Regions from separate parts of the Cyclobacterium sp. L-R genome, predicted to be linked through region 2. Evidence: riboswitches for the same ligand, from Rfam matches in the RefSeq annotation. Region 2 holds a riboswitch; each other region holds the start of a gene.

Region 1 (4,300 bases), on a different contig from region 2:
CGACAATTATGGCAGAGACCACCATCCTGGATGCTTTACCATGTGGATGGCAGGAGCAGGAGTAAAAAAAGGAATGGTCTATGGAGAAACGGACGAGTTTAGCTACAATGTGGCTAAAAACCCCGTACATGTGCATGATTTTCAAGCCACATTACTCCATTTATTGGGCATAGACCATGAAAAACTAACATTCAAACATCAAGGCAGAAGATTCAGACTTACAGATGTCCACGGACAGGTAGTAAATGAACTCCTGGCATAAATACAATTCATGCATTCACGAAGAAAATTCATTCAAAAATCCATCACCGGTGGGGCAGTAATTACTGCAGGAATACCTCTTTTCAATATCAACTCAAATGCCGCGCAGCTTCAAAAGGACATACTGGGCCATGGTGATTTCCAGTACAGGATAGAAAGAGACTGGAGCAAAACCAACAGCAACAGCCATCCGGTCAACAACTGCCATGAAATGGTCATGGACAAAAACAACAGGTTAATATTGTTGACAGACCATCCGAAAAACAATATCCTGATTTACGATACTTCGGGAAAAATTTTAGACACATGGACATTGGGATTTTCCGGAGCGCATGGTTTGTCTATCTCGGAAGAAGGTGCTGAAGAATTTTTATTTATCACAGATACTGGTTTAGGAAAAGTAGTAAAATGTACCATGGATGGTGAAATTCTTATGGAATTGGATCACCCATCCAAGATAGGTGCATACACCGAACATGCATTTTACCGACCAACGGAAACAGCCATAGGTCCCAGTGGGGATATTTATGTGGCCGATGGTTATGGTTCACAGTTTATCTTGCAATATGACAAGACAGGGCAATTTATTCGGAAATTTGGAGGAGACAGTTTTCTCCAGCCAGACAAATTCAAACAAGCCCATGGTGTAGCCATTGATTACAGAGACCCTACCAACCCTACCTTACTTTGTTCTGCAAGGATAAAAAATACGTTCAAGCGATTCACATTAGCTGGCGAATACCTGGAAGACCATTACTTACCTGGGGCATACATTAGCCGACCTGTTTTGGATGATGAAAACTTGTATTCCGGAGTCTGCTTTGGAATGGAAGAAGGCAATTATAACATGCATTTAAACAAAGGCTTTGTCACTATTTTAGACAAAAACAACAAGGTCGTCTCCAACCCTGGAGGTACCGAACCGGTCTACAAAAATGGCAAGCTAGAGCTCATGTTTCAGGAAAAACCCATCTTCAAACATTGCCATGATGTCTGTTTAGACAGAGACAAAAACCTATATGTTTGTCAATGGAATGCAGATGGTGTTTATCCTTATAAATTACACCGGGTGTAAATTTACACTTACCTTTTTACTGGCATTTTAAAAATTATTGCAGGAAATGTAATTTATCTGACCTACATTTGAGCTCAATAAGTTCTTTAATTATTTCCTCATCAACCGAAATTAGGTTTTACTTAACGTGAATTAATAGGGAATCGTGTGAGAATCACGAACTGTCGCGCAACTGTAAGTAACTACAAAGGTTTTTACCCATAGCAAATCCACTGTTCTTGAATTAAGAATGGGAAGGAAGGTAAAAATGTTACAAGTCAGGAGACCTGCCTATTTCGAATTGACTATGCTTTCGCGATTTGAAGTGTGAAGTCAGGTTCGGTGTTACCATTTTAAGATCAATTGTTTTCCCAGGGATAGTTGTGTCTTTTTTGGTAAGTTCTCAAACCTTCCATTACTTCTTTTCGCTAAAGCAACCCGGAATAACGCAAAGGGCTTTTAACTCATTTTATTCATTTAAAAGTTAAAAGAACATGCAAACGCACATTCTTGGCTATCCGCGAATTGGTAGCAAAAGAGAACTCAAAAAAGCCTGTGAGCAATATTGGTCAGGCAAAATTTCAAGTGCTAAACTAATGCAAGCAGGAAGAGAAATCCGCTTCCAAAACTGGAAAACACAGCTTCAACTGGGAATTGAGCTTATTCCAGTAAATGACTTTTCTTTCTATGATCAGGTTCTTGACATGTCTCTGTCAGTAGGAGCCATTCCAGACAGGTATCTCCCCCTAATTGAAAACCAAGATGTTTCTGAACTGGAGCTCTATTTTGCAATGGCAAGAGGCTATCAGAAGGACGGTTTGGACATTACTGCAATGGAAATGACCAAGTGGTTTGACACCAATTATCATTATCTGGTTCCTGAGTTCACCGAAAAACAGGACTTTAAATACCATTCTTGCAAGATTGTAGATGAATTTATTGAAGCCAAAAGTATGGGAATCAAAGGTAAGCCCGTACTAATTGGCCCTGTCACATATTTGTTGCTTGGAAAAGAAAAAACAAGCGGATTTGATAAAATTGACCTACTTGATAAGCTCTTGCCGGTTTATCTGGAAATATTAAAAGACCTGGAAAAAAATGGTGCGGATTGGGTCCAATTCGATGAGCCTTTTTTAGGACTTGATCTCAACGAAAAGGAAAAAGAGGCTTTCCAAACCGTATACCAAACCATAAGAAAGGCATTCCCAGAACTAAAAATCCTTCTAGCAACCTATTTCGAAGGATTGAATGAAAATACAGAACTGGCATTGTCCCTTCCTATTTGTGCACTTCATCTGGATTTGGTACGCAATGCAGATCAGTTGGAAAAAGTACTATTCCATATCCCAGAAAAGTTAAGCCTTTCATTGGGTCTAGTAGATGGTAGGAATATCTGGAAAAATGACTTTCAAAATTCCCTCAAAACCATAAATCTGGCTATCAAGAGTATAGGGCAAGAAAGAATTATGCTTGCTCCTTCCTGTTCCTTACTGCATGTACCTTATGACCTAGAGGCCGAAACCAGGGAAGAGGTTTTATTGCCGGAGATCAAACAATGGATGGCCTTTGCCAAGCAGAAATTAAAGGAGCTTGTCCTACTGAAGGAATTGTCTTTGCCTAAGCCGACTAAGGAAAGTTTACTTGAGCAAGAAAGGAATAAGGAAGCCATAGCTAGCCGTAAAAATTCTGGATTGATCCACAATAAATTGGTGAAACTAAAAGTGGATGCCATTTCACCTTCCGACGATCAAAGAAATAGCCATTATTCTGTCAGAAGGGTATTGCAACAAAACCTCCTTAAATTACCTCCCCTGCCCACTACCACCATTGGTTCTTTTCCACAAACCCAGGAAGTAAGGAATTGGAGGTCACAGTTTAGAAGAGGATTTATTGACCCAAAAACATACCAAAATCTGTTAACAGAGGCTACTGAAAGAACCATCCGAAAACAAGAGGAAATAGGGCTGGATGTACTGGTACATGGTGAGTATGAAAGAAATGACATGGTGGAATATTTCGGCGAGCAACTGGCCGGATTTACTTTCAGCCAATTTGGTTGGGTGCAAAGTTATGGCAGTCGATGCGTAAAGCCACCTATCATTTATGGAGATGTTTCACGCCCTGAACCCATGACAGTATTCTGGTCTTCTTATGCCCAATCCTTAACCAAAAAATGGGTAAAAGGTATGTTAACAGGTCCAGTCACTATACTACAATGGTCTTTTGTGCGCAATGATCAACCAAGGTCTCAAACATGTCAACAGATCGCATTGGCCATCAGAGATGAGGTAAATGACCTTGAAAAAGCAGGAATAAAAATCATACAAATAGATGAACCAGCCATAAGAGAAGGACTACCTCTGCGAAAAGCAGAATGGGAAGCTTACTTAAACTGGGCAGTCCATGCCTTTAGGTTGTCCTCATCAGGAGTCAATGATACTACTCAGATCCATACCCATATGTGCTATTCGGAGTTTAACGACATTATGCCGAGTATTGCAGCCATGGATGCTGATGTCATTACCATCGAATGCTCTAGGTCACAAATGGAGCTTTTGGATGCTTTTGCAGAATTCAAATACCCCAATGAGATTGGGCCAGGTGTCTATGACATCCATGCGCCAAGAGTGCCTTCCAATAAAGAAATGGTACACTTGATAAAAAAAGCACAAGATGTAATCCCAACAGCCCAACTTTGGGTGAATCCGGATTGTGGATTAAAAACCCGACAATGGGAGGAAACTGAAAAAGCACTGAAACTTATGGTAGAAGCTGCCATAGAATTAAGGGAAATAGAGAATACTTCCGATAATTAAGCAAAAATCAAATTTAACCCGGGTCAGGTAGCTTTAAACCTACATTTCACCTGATCCGGGTAAATATTTACTGATCAGAAGTTGTGTTCAACTGTTCTTTCAGCAATTCGTCTTCCATCATTCTTTGTTCGAGTTCTTTGGCATAGGTTCTTCCGGCCTTAAAGCCAAA
Region 2 (4,300 bases):
ATGCAGTGGTTACTGCATTGATTGGTAGGCTGGAGGCATAGCCAGGCAATTGACTTAAGGTGTCGCATGCCAACAATACCAAAATCCCTAGCAGAGCGGTTGCAGGAAACAATACCCTGTGGTCATTGGTCTTAAATAGAAGTCTGGCAAGGTGGGGAACGGCAATACCAATAAAGGCAATTGGCCCGCAAAAAGCGGTAATACCTCCGGTTAATATACCCGTACTGACAATCATTATCCACTGCAATTTTTGGAAATTTATACCCATGCTTTTGGCATAAGCCTCTCCCAAAAGCATGGCATTATATGATTTCACGGAAAATATTACCAATGACAGACCTATAAATATAGCTCCTGATAACATTCCCAGTTCAGGCCAACCTGTATTTCCAAGATTGCCCATGGACCATAGGGTAAACATTTTCAATTCTTCAGCAGAGCTGAAATAAGACAATAGGGTAACGATGGAAGATGCGGCACTTCCAAACATCAAGCCTACAATCAACAAAGTCATGCTGTCTTTTACTTTCCACGCTGCTAGTCCCATCAATACCAATACGCCGATAGCCCCAGCACTTGAGGCGATGATGGCTGCCCAATAATTGGGTGTGCCGGACAAAATTTGCCAACCAAAGGCCGTTCCTGCCATAGACAATAAGGCCACCCCTAGGCCTGCTCCAGAGCTGATGCCTAATACGAAGGGTCCCGCCAGAGGATTTCTAAAGAATGTCTGCATCTGCAAGCCACTCACCGAAAGTCCTATTCCAGCCAATATCGCAGTAAACGATTTGGGGATCCTGTAGTCCATAACAATTATTTCCCAACTCTCCCTAGGGAAAGGAATTCCCACCAGTCTTTCCAAAAAGGAGACTACCGGAATAGACAGGGAACCAAGACTTAGATTTAATAGCCACAGTAGGACCATTAAAATCAGACAAAAAGTAAATTTAACGCGGTGAGTCATATGCCTAATCCTCTAATTTTTGGAAATACCTAAATTGATGGTCCACCGCCTTTTCAGGATGGAGAATTTTGATCATGTCCAAAAGCACCAAATCTGGCCGCAGGTATCCCTCTTCAAAATACCTAAATCCACCGGTTTCCCCTTTGCCCAGCGTGTAGGTATATACATTTTTCTTTTTGTAAGCCTCAAAGTCACTGTACTTGGGGTTTTGAGCAACCATACTGCCCAAAGTGGCATAATCGGCTGCCCCTATCCAATAATCTGCTTGGCTGGCCTTGTCCAAAACAAACTCATAGTTTAAAGTCAAACTTCCGGTTCCTTCCATACTGTCAAAAAGGTATTGTCCTGCCGCATCTGCTATGATCTTAGCGCCCCAACTGTCTTTAGCAGGTGCATACCAAATGTCTTTGTACATGGAGCCTGAGAGAACAGAAGGTTTTTCTTCAGCAGCAACAAGGCTGGCGCGTTCTTGAGCAGCTTTATAATTGGTGGCTATTTTTGAATATACTGCTGAGGCCTCTTCCTGTTTTCCCAACAATATCCCAGTTACTTTAATCCATTCGGCCCTTCCCAAAGGGTGCTTTTCCTGGTATTCCTTGTTGACAATAACCGGTATTTTTGCTGATTTCAATCGCTCTACCATTTTAGAGGTTTCTCCAAATCCTGAAACCATGACCCAGTCTGGTTGAAGGTCGATGATTTTTTCTAAATCCCAGGTCGGTCCTTTTCCCAAGTCGATGACTTTGTTGTCATTGATTCTTTTTCTGACTTTTTCAGAAGTTATTAGGTCAAGATCCGGGAATGCCATTAGACTTACTTCAGCATTGAGGTAATCCAAATGAGCAACTTGTGGGGTGGCAGACAATATTATTTTATGGCTGCCTGAAACAATTTTTGCATCAATGGGGATGTCAAGAAAATCAATTTCTTTTTGTGAATCATAAACCAAAAAGCGTTGGTTTTCACCTTCCTGTTGGACAATTTCAATTATATGATAATTTTCCCCGCGGAAAAGTGAAAAACCTTTTGCGTGCATTAAGGGGACTTCTTCCAGGGCATCCATAGTGCCTTCTTGACTGGCTTGCTGGCATGCCGGAAGAATTAATAAAACAAAAATTAATAGACGGATAACAGTCATTTCTTAATAAAAATGAATAAACAGGATTTGATTTTCAGCTCAAAGTAAACCATTGCAGCGTCCATTTCCAACAGCTTAATTTTATCAAAAGTTTTTTGAATAGAGTTTTTGCCGTATGTTTGTGCCGATTTATGGTTCCCGATCCTTAACCAGGCCCTCGGGATTAATAGGGAATTCGGTGTGAAACCGAAACTGTCCCCGCAACTGTAACCCAATCTTTGTAGCAATAAAGAAAATGGAAATCCATCCTTTGCCATTGTCCCATTTGGGGTGAGAAGGCGGATTTACCTTGGGAAGTCAGGAGACCTGCCATTAAAATCTTACCATTCATGGCTTTCGGGAGAAAAGCTGAGAAGAAAGTTTTAGCTGTTTTCAATATTTTCATTTATTGAATATTGGTACCCAAGCCAGATGCGCCTCAAAGGTTATTTTGGCTTGTCCAACAGTTATTATTCCATTCTCTATTTATTCCGAAATGTGTAAAATCATGGATACTTAATAAAAAGAAAGAGGATGTCATTAATTGCTTGTTTGGTTTTCTTTATAACGGGTTGGCAGAGCGAACCTGATTCCGCAAGGGTCTTCCGACAAGATACTTTGGAGCTTGCCAAGGTGGAAGTGCATGCCGCTGCTTTAAGAAAGTATGCTTTCGGTCAATATGTAAGAACCCTTGATTCGGACAGGTTAGACCAATTGTCCGGATATTCACTGGGGGAGGTTTTACAGCAGGAGACTGGCTTGTTTTTAAGACAGTACGGATCGGGGATGTTAGCTTCCCTAAGTATGCGCGGCACTTCAGCCGGACACAATGCCTTGTTTTGGAATGGATTGCCAGTGAATAGCCCTTCATTAGGGCAGGCTGATTATTCGATTTTCCCGATAGGTGGCTTTGATGAAGTGAATATTCATTATGGTAGCTCAGGGGCTTTGTACGGTACTGATGCCATTGGTGGATCTGTTCATATGTCTTCTGATCTGGATTTCAATACCGGCAATGAATTGAAAATAGGGACACTTTTGGGCAGTTTTGGTCGCTGGCACCAGCAGGTGAGCTACCGTCAGGAAGCTGAAAAATTTGCCTTCCGAACCAATGTCTATAGAAATTATACAGCAAATAATTTCACCTATAAGGATTGGGCAAGCCCCGGTACCCCAGAAAAACGGCAGGCTCATGCCAGGGTTTCGCAAATTGGTTTGGTGCAGGATATTGCTTTTAAAATAAGCCGGAAACAGACTTTAAATGCCAACCTATGGATCAATTCCAATGACAGGCAAATACAACCTTTGTTGGGTTCAGCAGTAAGTGATGTGCAAGAAGACCGCAGCGTCAGGACTGTGATAGATTATGCCTTTACAGGCGAAAATTTTACTTGGGCCGCTAATACTGGGATATCCAGTGATGTGATGGTTTTTAATACAGATAGAAACCAAACCCGCTTGTTTTTGCTAGGTACTTCATTGGATTACTCTTTCTCTCAAAAATGGCAGACCCTAGCTGGCATACGATATTCCCATATCAAAGGGCAGTTGGCAACCTACGACAGTCAGGAACAACGGTTAGAATTGTATCAGGCCACCAATTTCAAACCATGGCAAAACTTGGGAATTTCCATGCAACTCAGGCAGCTAATCCATGAAGGAGAAGCAGCGCCTTTTACTCCTTCCTTGGGTGTGGAATGGGCTTTTCTCACTTCAAAAAGGTGGAATTGGCAACTAATAAGTAACCTGTCGAGAAGCTTTAAAATCCCTACTTTAAACGATAGGTTGTGGGTGCCGGGTGGCAATCCTGATTTGATTCCTGAGAAAAGTCTTAGTAAAGAAATTGGACTTACCAGCAAGGCCAAATTATCCGCATTTAGTATCGAAAAAAGGCTTACCTATTTTCATATGGGTGTAGATGATTGGATTTTATGGTTGCCAAATAGCACGTATTGGCAGGCGGAGAATGTACGTTCAGTAGTCAATCAGGGACTTGAGTATTTTTTTAAAGGTCAATTCAAGCAAGGTCGAAATAGCTGGGGATTGAACGTGGACTACAGTATGAATAGCGCAATCAATCAATCTGGAGATCAAGGAAATCCCCTTAGTCAAGGAAAGCAATTGCCCTATGTTCCAAAGCATAAAGTTCGTACCCAAGGAAACCTTCAAAATGGCCCCTACAAGATCTACATTCAACAGCAATGGACAAGTGAAAGGTA
Region 3 (4,300 bases), on a different contig from region 2:
GAATCAGCTTTGAGGTTGTAGCCATATAGCTTGCCGGGAGATACATAGTCTCCGGCATCTGTGATGTAAATGTTTCCAGAGTATGGATCTACTGCCAGACCATAAGGCATTTTGATCTTGTCTACTAATTCTTGGGAAATAAAGGGCTGGGAGAGGAGTTCCCTGGTTTGAGTGTTGATCATCGCATAGTCAACCTTAAAATCTCCCAAAGAATAGTCAAATGCTGAACCGATCACATAAGCAGTATCTCCACTGATAGTAAGGTTGGAACAAGGGATGTCAAACTTGTCAATTACTTGGTCTAATTGGGTGTCTATGACAAATAGGTTGGAAGGGGTATTGTAATAATCACCCCTTGAGCTGACATAAATATTCCCTTTTCCATCTGCCTTCACTCGGTGCAGGTTAATGCCAACTTCTATTCTTTTGATGACCTTATATGAATCCAGATCAATGACTGAAATGGTGCTTTCATACTGGGGAGGACTATAGCCTCCAGAATTAGCAATGTATAGTTTACCATTGGAAACAGCCATTTCCTCAGGTTGCCTACCGACCTCTATTTTACTAATTAAATCAAAATTGATTGAGTCATATATGGCTATGAATCCGTTTGGCTTATCATTTCCCAAGGAAACCTCCCCATCATAGGCACTCACATAGACAAATCCCCCATCAAAAGTTACATAGCGGCAATTCTTCACTTCTAAAACGGCTATACGTTCTGTAGTCTCAGCATCCATCACTTCCACTTTATTGGAGGCATTGATTACAGCATAAAGTTTGGATCCATATAGGCCTAAATCATTACCTACATCTCCTAAGCCAAGGGTTGAGCTTGGGTTTGCTGTGCCATATAGATTCCTGGTATATAGCCCTGTTTGGTAATCGTAATAATCCAATGAAGCCTTGTTCATATTCATATTTCCTTCGTTAAGCAGATAAAATCCGGCAATATAGGAGGCTTCTTGCTCAGGTAGCTTGTCCTCGTCAGGTAAGGGAATGAAATCATCTTCCCTACAACTCGATAGAGTAGATAGAATAAGTAGGAATAAGAGGTAGTAAAATGCGTATTTCATAATTTAATAGGAGATATTGAATTTTAGTCGATAGTTTCTTCCGGGCATTGGAAAGTTTAAAACCACATCGTAATACTGGTTAAACAGGTTGTTTGTCTCCAAACCCATAGCGTATTGATACTTGCCAAAACGATTTTTATAGGTTAATCCCAGGTCGCTGGTGTACCAGGGTTGGACATAGTTGACAGGTAAATTTGCTTTTTGGCTATAGCGTTCACCGGTATAGATGAAGCTGAAATTGGCTTGCCAGTTCTGATAGCTGGCTGATGAGGTAATTGTTCCACTATGAACTGGCGTATTAGGGATCTGGTCTCCATACACTGTGCTGGAGGACGTAATATCTATTGCCTTCTGGAAGGTGTAACCCATTCCTATTTCGAGTGATACGTTTGCTATTTCTTTAATGCCACGTAGTTTGGTTTCAAGTCCTTTAACTTCTACCTCACCCAAGTTCATCATTGTCCACCGAAAGAGATTGGCAGATGGCATGGCCACAATTTTGTCTTTAACTTGGTTGTAATACCCGTCTACTTGAATGGTAAAAGCTTCTAAAATATGGTTGGGTTTGGCCCGCCAGGTGGCTCCTATATTGTATTGGGTTGTGAATTCTGGTCGTAAAAAGGTGTTTCCTACGAAAGTGTAATAGAGGTCATTGAAGGTAGGCATCCGAAAAGACTCCTTGTAAAAGGCCCTAATGCGGAAATTCTCATTTAAGGTAAAAGGCTGATAGGAAACTGATATTACAGGGTTGAAAACTTGTTGGTCGCTTCCTTTTTGGTAAAACTTTACTTGATCATTTACATAAGCAGCTAAAAGGTTTGCTTGTATTTCTAATCTGTCTCGATGAATGGCGCTGGATAGGGCGAAGTAATAAGAAGATCTGCTAGGATAAGTGAATCGGTATAGGTTGGCATCCAGAGTATTGAAGGAATAGTCTGCCGCGAGGGATACATCCCACCAAGCGTTTAGCATGTATTGATTGACTACAGAGGTGTAGAATTCCTTTTGATAATATCGATTGTCCAGAGCTCCTTCAATCGTTTGATAATTAGGGTCTATGTAGCGATTGTAATCACTGCTGTACTTCATATTGACCATCAGTTCATGTTTGTCAAAAAATGACGTGTGCAACATGCCCTGGACAAAGAAATTTTTGTCCCAAAGACGCTGATAATGACTGAATATATTGGCCACAACAGCTCCAGGAAGTCCCCGCTCTGATTCGAAATAATAGCCTTTCAGAGATGCTTTACCTCCTGATTTGAAAGCCTGATGTAAAGTGATTTCAGCCCTGAAGGATTCAATATCACCGTTTAGTCGGGTAGCAGTGGTGTCGTAGCCATTCTCTTTTCGGTACCGGTATTTATATTTCCCATTGGCGGTAATGTATTCTGTATTGAAAGCCAGAGAAAGCCCTTCATTAATCCGGCGCTGATAAAGCAGGGATGGGTTGATCAAGCCAAAGGATCCTGTTTTGAATGAGATTTTAGCATGCTCTTGTTCTTCCTTTTCTAACACTGGGATTTTGCTCTGCATGAAGAGCGTGTTGGAGGCAAAGAAACCTAGAGCAGGCTGGAATATATTTGACTTTTGACCATTGAAAAGCTCCAAAGCCTCAATATTGTCCAAGGAGAATTTACCCAGATCTACCTGCCCATTTTGAGCATTTTTGATGACTACTCCATCGTAGAAAACACTGGTGTGGGCACTACCCATGCTTCGGACGTTGATGGTTTTCAGTCCGCCAATTCCTCCATAATCCTTTAACTGAACTCCTGAGAAATACCTGATGGCATCAGCTACGGAAAAACTATTTAATTCCTCTAGGTCCTTACCTCTAATTGCCTGTACGGGCATTGGAGAGTGCAAACGGGATTGGTATTTTTCAGATTGGACAGTTACTCCCTCAATATCGTAAACCACGGTTGTGTCCCTTGGCTGCGGATAATTTTGGCCATACTTCTCCTGTGCTTGGCATAGGCAAGCAAAAAAGAGTAAAGCGCACAAAAGAAGAATCGCCTCCTGCTTAGGAAGCCACTTGTAAATGATCATTAAAACTATTTGTCTAAAGGCAAATAGCTTTCAACGAAACCAACTGAAATCAAAATCTTGCGTTGCAAGACGAATTTTGTTTTCAAGCTTCAATCCCCGAAAGCTTTCAATTAAATATCGTATTGGCAAGTATTCTGACTTACTCACTATTTTCCGACCTTCCCCTCTGATTATACAGAAAGTGATCATTAAAATTTGGAAATAGCTTAATGAGATTACAGCTGCGGGACAGTTCCGGATTCACACCGGATTCCAATTTAATTTCTCTAGGACAATATCCATGAGGAAACCATTACGGCGGCGAAGATAGTATTCTATTTTCGATAAAAAAATTTCTTTTTAGACTAAAAAAGCTACTATTGATACAGGTCCTTAGTTAATGGTTCAATTATACAGTCGGGTAAGGTATGAAGTAGGTTTGCTGGGAGGCTTTTAAGTTTCCCTGCAATGAACCTCTTTTTTTAAGCAATTTGTACTTTGTACTAATGCTTTGTGTTAATTGTTAGACCTTTTAAATGGGGGTTTGGATTATTTTTCATAGCTTATAGGCTAAAAATTCACGAAAGGCGTTATTATAAGGTGAAAAAGTAACTTTAACAGGCTTCTTAGTTCTACATTTTAGGTATAAATGTAGGATTGAAAACCTAGTTAGGGGTATAGGTCTGAGATGCTTTAGTCTAGAGAATTAGTTTGTTTTAATGAGAAATTGATAACGTTTATTGTATTGATTAGAATGTTTTTATATGCCTATACTTGATTTTAAGACAATTTTTTTTAGTTATATTATAGTTAATATAGTTAATATAATATTAATTGTTTCTTTATATTTTCAGGTAAAAAAACGGTTTCCTGGTATTTCTTTAGTATTGCTTAGTTTTTCAATGCTTACAATTGGAAATATTTCAATATTCTTGCGAGGTAATATTCCTGATTGGCTATCTATACCTGTGGCCAATACCTTAATCGTTTCTTCTACTGTTGTGTTATTAATTGGATTAGAGAAATTTGTTAAGTTAAAAGGACCCCAAATTCAAAATTATTTATTGATACTTGTTTTTTTTCTTGGACACATTTATTTCGCTTTTTTTTATCCCGATTTATACATTAGAAAAATAAATTTTGCATTGGCTTTTGTGCTAATAAGTTTTCAAGTAGCTTATTTAATGTTA

The links. A riboswitch is a leader RNA that binds a small molecule or an ion and turns the genes downstream of it on or off. The one in region 2 is predicted to bind cobalamin.
Region 1: it holds a riboswitch for cobalamin, as region 2 does, so the genes downstream of both, metE (5-methyltetrahydropteroyltriglutamate--homocysteine S-methyltransferase) here and AC13EX_RS18400 (TonB-dependent receptor) in region 2, are expected to answer to the same signal.
Region 3: it holds a riboswitch for cobalamin, as region 2 does, so the genes downstream of both, AC13EX_RS04440 (TonB-dependent receptor) here and AC13EX_RS18400 (TonB-dependent receptor) in region 2, are expected to answer to the same signal.

What each region holds. Positions count from the first base shown of each region.
Region 1 covers NZ_JBSXOH010000076.1:26,879-31,178, reverse strand. The annotation lists gene AC13EX_RS14185 (DUF1501 domain-containing protein) at 1-262, shown strand, start outside; gene AC13EX_RS14180 (NHL repeat-containing protein) at 272-1,336, shown strand; cobalamin riboswitch at 1,433-1,624, shown strand; gene metE (5-methyltetrahydropteroyltriglutamate--homocysteine S-methyltransferase) at 1,810-4,131, shown strand; gene AC13EX_RS14170 (DUF6340 family protein) at 4,199-4,300, opposite strand, start outside.
Region 2 covers NZ_JBSXOH010000091.1:1,396-5,695, forward strand. The annotation lists gene AC13EX_RS18390 (iron chelate uptake ABC transporter family permease subunit) at 1-925, opposite strand, end outside; gene AC13EX_RS18395 (ABC transporter substrate-binding protein) at 969-2,102, opposite strand; cobalamin riboswitch at 2,218-2,430, shown strand; gene AC13EX_RS18400 (TonB-dependent receptor) at 2,616-4,300, shown strand, end outside.
Region 3 covers NZ_JBSXOH010000042.1:80,021-84,320, forward strand. The annotation lists gene AC13EX_RS04435 (DUF5074 domain-containing protein) at 1-1,079, opposite strand, end outside; gene AC13EX_RS04440 (TonB-dependent receptor) at 1,083-3,131, opposite strand; cobalamin riboswitch at 3,239-3,440, opposite strand; gene AC13EX_RS04445 (hypothetical protein) at 3,875-4,300, shown strand, end outside.